2 linked regions of the Heyndrickxia acidicola genome follow. The protein of the gene in region 1 interacts with the protein of each later gene in a pairwise test. Links are inferred from orthologs where the notes say so. Each region holds a gene or a part of one and is shown in the gene's direction. Other genes may lie near its edges.

Region 1 (2,882 bases):
ATACTGAAACGTCCCAAGGCGTATTTGCTCTTTGTGAAATGAAGAAGGCAAACATATCTTCTTTAGAAAACAAGAAGTATTTGCTTCTGGATGCCATCCGGGATCCAGGTAATCTTGGGACGATGATTAGAACAGCAGATGCAGCTGGTATTGATGCGGTGATACTTGGGAAAGGAACGGTCGACCTCTACAACTCAAAGGCTCTTCGTTCAGCGCAGGGGAGTCATTTTCACCTTGATATTTTGGCGGGGGATTTAAAAGAGTGGATTGACCGGCTAAAAACGGCGGGAACCCCTGTATATGGAACTGCCTTGGAGGGAGCATCTTCTTTTAAAGAGGCAGAACCAGGACAAACATTCGCTCTGCTGATGGGGAATGAAGGGAATGGAGTATCGAAGGAGCTACTTGAGCTTACAGACCAAAACCTGTATATTCCTATCTACGGAAAAAGTGAATCGTTGAACGTAGCCATTGCCGCAGGAATTTTACTTTACTACCTAAGGGCGTAGGACCAATCTTTATAAAATACATTTGAATTTTGTTATTCAGCATACTATAATAGAAACAATTGAATGAAAGTCAAAGACTTTGACAGGGATCAGTAGCCTATTGAAAGCCATCAAGGGAGAAAATGCCGTTGACTGCAAGCATTTTTATGGCAAACCATTAAGTGAATTCACCCCTTGAGTCAGCATCGGGACCGTTTTCTTTAGGAAGCGTAAAGATGGACTCGGCAGAAAAGCCGTTATCTCAATGAAGTGAACATATGAAGCGTATATGTTAATTAGGGTGGTACCGCGTTAACCTCGTCCCTTTTCCAGGACGGGGTTTTTTGTATGCAAAAAATTATAGGAGGCATTACCATGGAGCAAAAATTAAAAGAACTTCAAACAGAAGCCCTGGCTCAAATTGAAACAGCTTCTGATTTAAAGTCACTAAATGATATTCGGGTTGCATATCTAGGAAAAAAAGGCCCAATCACAGAGGTCTTAAAAGGAATGGGAAAATTATCAGCAGAAGAAAGACCGAAAATGGGTGCTCTAGCTAATGAGGTCAGGGACACAATCGCTAAAAAAATTGAAACCAAGCAAGCTGCACTTGAAGCAGAAGAAGTGGAAAAGAAGCTGGCTGCAGAAACGATTGATGTTACCCTGCCAGGACGTCCTGTAAAAACGGGAAATCATCATCCTCTTACAAAAATTGTAGAGGAAATTGAAGACTTATTTATTGGTATGGGATACCAGGTAGCAGAAGGCCCTGAGGTTGAAAAGGATTACTATAACTTTGAAGCCTTGAACCTGCCAAAAGGACACCCTGCACGTGATATGCAGGATTCCTTCTATATTACAGATGAGATTCTGCTTAGAACTCATACATCTCCTGTACAGGCGCGCACGATGGAAAAACATAAAGGCAAAGGCCCTGTTAAAATTATTTGTCCAGGAAAAGTGTATCGCCGTGATAACGATGATGCTACCCATTCCCATCAGTTCATGCAAATTGAAGGTCTAGTAATTGATGAAAACATTACAATGGGTGACTTAAAAGGAACCCTTCAGGTATTCGCAAAGAAAATGTTTGGAGAGGACCGCGAAATTAGGCTGCGCCCTTCATTTTTTCCATTTACAGAGCCATCTGTTGAAATGGATATTACCTGTAAAATTTGCGGCGGCCACGGCTGCAGCGTTTGTAAAGGAACAGGCTGGATTGAGATCCTTGGTGCAGGAATGGTGCACCCGAACGTATTGGAAATGGCAGGCTTTGATTCTTCTAAATATACAGGCTTTGCATTCGGAATGGGGCCTGAGAGAATTGCCATGCTTAAGTACGGAATAGATGACATTCGCCACTTCTATACGAATGATGTGCGGTTCTTAAAACAATTTGCAAAACATGAATAATGATGACGGAGGAGAGTACAAATGTTTGTTTCCTATAAATGGCTGCAGGACTATGTCGATTTAGAAGGTGTAAAGGCTTTAGAGCTTGCTGAAAAAATTACAAGAAGCGGAATCGAAGTCGAAGGAGTAGAAGTAAAAGGGGAAGGCGTAAAGGGGATTGTTGTCGGCCATGTACTGGAATGTGAAAAGCACCCAAACGCAGAAAAACTGAATAAAACCCTTGTTGATATTGGTGAAGAAAACCCTGTTCAAATCATTTGCGGCGCGCCGAATGTAGCGAAGGGGCAAAAGGTTGCGGTTGCTACGGTAGGCGCAGTGCTTCCGGGTAATTTTAAGATAAAACGTGCAAAGCTCCGCGGAGAGGAATCCAATGGGATGATTTGTTCTCTTCAGGAACTGGGGATTGAGAGCAAGCTTGTTCAAAAAGAGTACTCAGAAGGCATTTTTGTTTTTCCGAATGATGCAGAACCAGGCACAGATGCTTTAACTCTTCTATATTTAGATGACAAAGTATTGGAGCTCGGCCTGACTCCAAACCGTTCTGATTGCTTAAGCATGCTAGGAGTTGCTTATGAGGTGGCAGCTATTTTGGGCAGAGAAGTGAAATTGCCTTCTGCAGAAGTACAAGAATCCTCTGAAAAGGCATCCGACTATGTTTCAGTTAAGGTAGATGCATACAGCCAAAGCCCATTGTATACTCTTAGAGTGATAAAGAATGTTAAAATAGGTCCATCACCTTTATGGATGCAGGCACGCCTTATGTCAGAAGGAATACGTCCACATAATAATATCGTGGACATCACCAACTATATTTTGCTTGAATATGGCCAGCCGCTTCATGCATTTGATTATGATAAATTGGGCTCAAGAGAGATTGTTGTACGCCTTGCACATGATAATGAAAAAATCATGACACTGGATCAGGCGGAACGTACTTTAAAAACAAATCATCTTGTCATTACAAATGGCAAGGAGCCGGTT
Region 2 (3,062 bases), 2.5 Mb from region 1 along the record:
TTGCGTTCAGCTTGTCTCAAATAGCCTTTTTATCGGCCTTAAATATTCCCATACTAATGAATGATTACCTTACTTATGTGAGAATCTACTCGCCAATATTTTCTTCAAACCACTCCTGCAGCTCATGCAAAGCCGTAAAAGTAAATATCTCCTCACCATTCCAGCCATGGTCGGTCCCCGCTTCTCCCCTTAACATAATTTGCCCCTCATTTTCCGAAAGCAAGATAGCATAGGGATGGCCGAGATGGATATATCGAGAATCCAAATCTTTATCGAACCAATTTTTGCTTTTTAAAAATTCTTCATAGTGATGTGACATAGAAAACTCCTTCCAGCTGCTTTTCCTTTAGTTTGTTGAACTTCTTAAAAATTATTAATCTTTATGGCTCAGTTAAAACCCTCGATTAATTTTTCCGATTGCAGATTGGAGCAAAAATCAATATGTAAAGTAAACCGACTAGGTAAGTTACCAATTTTTTAAGTCTCCTCAATTGATTGACAAATCAAATAATGGCTGATATTCTTATCCATAATCTTTACAATCGCTGACGAGAAGGAGTAAGAAGTGACCCTTGTTCACCAGAGAGCCGGAAAAGGTGCAAGCCGGCGTTCAAGACACCTCTGAAAATCATCTCTGAGATTCAAGGCCGAATGAAAGTAAGCCTTGACGGATATTCCTCCGTTATCATGGAAGGCGTATGTATGTACGTGACTGAGAGCTGCAGATGAATTTGCGGAATATGGGTGGTAACGCGAGATAACTCGTCCCTATTTTGGGGACGGGTTTTTATTTTTGGCTTTGTTAACGCTCAAACTGATTTTCCCTCTATGAATGCTGCGGAATATCACTTGTTTTTAATACAATTAAAGGAGTGAGCACAGTGAGAAAAAAAGACACCTTATTTATCGGACTTATGTTATTTTCCATGTTTTTTGGAGCCGGCAACTTGATTTTCCCTCCATTCTTAGGATTAAATGCCGGTACCTCGTATTGGCCGGCTATAGCAGGGTTTATTGTTACAGGAGTAGGGCTCCCCTTTGCAGTGCTGGCTGCGGTTTCTTTGGTCAAAGGGGGCGTTCAGACCATCGGAAGACGCGTTCATCCTTTATTCAGCACCATTTTTACAGTAGTGGTCTATTTGTGCATCGGTCCTTTTCTCGCCATTCCCCGAAACGCCAATGTTGCGTATGAAATGGGCATCAAGCCACTTCTTGGAGGAAAGGAATCTTCCTTATTTCTATTGCTATTTACTTTCCTGTTTTTTGCATTAGTCTATTTTGTTAGTTTAAATCCAAAAAAAATGGAAAAGTACATGGGAAGGTGGATTACTCCGGTTCTTCTTTTAGCTATGATTGTCCTATGTATAGCTGGATTTATCCATTTGCACTCTTCATTGCAAAAACCATCATTCAATTATAGCAAGGGAGCTTTCTTTAAGGGCTTCATTGACGGCTATTCAACTATGGATGCTCTAGCGGCCCTGGCCTTTGGCATTGTTATCCTAACCACTATTCAACAAAAAGGCGTTAAAGACCGTAAACAGCTTACAAGGTATACTCTTGCATCCAGCCTCGTTGCTGGAACTGCACTGGCTTTAGTATATGTGGCGCTTGGCTTAATTGGGGCTAGGATGGCAAGTACAGGTACATATGCATCTGGGACTGAAATCCTTACAGCCGCTTCTACTCTGTTTCTTGGTCAGCAGGGAAAATGGCTGTTAGGCCTTATCTTCACATTAGCCTGTTTCTCCTCGGTAGTGGGACTGACATCTGCGTGCGGCCAGTATTTTTCTGCGCTCGTCCCAAAAGCTTCATACAAAGGAATTACCCTTACAGTCGCTATCGTTGGCTTTTTGTTTTCCAATCTTGGATTAGAGCAAATCTTAAAGGTTTCTGTACCGTTTCTTGGCATGGCTTATCCTTTAACGATTGTTTTAATAGTATTAACCTTTTTCCATCGCAGCTTCAGAGGGTCCAAACATGTATATAGAGGAGCTATGTTCTTTACAGGGATTTCAGCAATCGCAAGCGGGCTGAAGGATTTTGGAATCAGTCTTGGAACCCTCTCCTCCGCTTTGGACATGCTTCCTCTTTCGGCATACGGTTTAGGCTGGATCACACCTGCTATTTTCGGAATACTAATTGGAGCTTCTTACCGATTTATTGAAGCAAAACTATTTCCGGGGAAAGACAATGGAATCAATGTATCGTAAGAATAAAAGCGGAGATCGCCCGTTTGCCGGCGGCCAGCATAAACCGGCCATCCTGGAGGTTTGCTTTTAACCTATGGGATGGCCGGTCTTATGCCCTCGAGCCGGTGGTAAGGAAGGATTGATTTTTATCCTTCCAGATTGTAGCTGGACAGATAGAAAAGCGGAAGGTGCTGATTAGCGACGTGCTGACTGAAGGTCTTCGTCGGGGATAAAGGAAACTGGATGTTGATTTATCGCAGGGTGAAGACAGGGAGTCTGCTAGTAGCTGGCATCTCGAAATAAAAAGATGGAAAGGCCCGGATCGAGGCAGCTTTCCATCTTTTTTCTTTACAATTTATCATAAACTTTTAAAGTAGTCACTAAATACAATTCCGGCAAATCCAAGATATTCCGAACATGGTCTGAGTGTTTTCCACATCGTTGAATATAGTATATACATGCTGTTCTCTCCTTTATAAAGTATTTATCGGATTTGAACGCCGAGGAAGCCATTCTTCCAAAAATTCCGGCAGGTTTCCAGCCTTTGCCACCATATGGGTATGGCCTCCTTCCAAAAGCTTGTAGGTTTTATCTGTACTTGAGACCAATTCCATAATAGGAGCACTTTGTTCATGGGGTACAAGACGGTCGAATTGCGAGGATGCCACAAGTAAATTGGAATGAATATTTGTTAGGTCAACTTTTTTCCCTCTCACCGTGAGGTTTCCATTGATCAGCTTATTCTCTTTTGCAAAGTCATTGAATAGCTGCTTCATGGCTGCTCCTGTAAAAGGAATATGTCCTTCTGTCCAACTATTAAATCTGCGCCATTTTTCTACATATGCTGGATCGTGGGATTTATTCAAGAGA

The links.
Region 2: the proteins of pheS (region 1) and brnQ interact in binary tests that used the Escherichia coli proteins (3 or more experiments, as listed by UniProt). The link is inferred for Heyndrickxia acidicola from one-to-one orthologs.

Annotation. Positions count from the first base shown.
Region 1 is NZ_KV440953.1:90,620-93,501, forward strand. What follows is about bases 78-2,882. They hold pheS (phenylalanine--tRNA ligase subunit alpha), read left to right. Parts: upstream 78-863; coding sequence 864-1,901; downstream 1,902-2,882. Other genes in these bases: A5N88_RS00370 (TrmH family RNA methyltransferase), read left to right, coding at 78-509; pheT (phenylalanine--tRNA ligase subunit beta), read left to right, coding at 1,923-2,882. In the rest of the region: more of A5N88_RS00370, read left to right, coding at 1-77.
Region 2 is NZ_KV440953.1:2,590,832-2,593,893, forward strand. The notes cover bases 63-3,047. They hold brnQ (branched-chain amino acid transport system II carrier protein), read left to right. Parts: upstream 63-881; coding sequence 882-2,213; downstream 2,214-3,047. Other genes in these bases: A5N88_RS12160 (hypothetical protein), read right to left, coding at 86-319; A5N88_RS12170 (alpha/beta fold hydrolase), read right to left, coding at 2,666-3,047. In the rest of the region: more of A5N88_RS12170, read right to left, coding at 3,048-3,062. UniProt on the Escherichia coli protein: Liv-II branched chain amino acid transport system, which transports leucine, valine and isoleucine. Also acts as a low-affinity threonine transporter.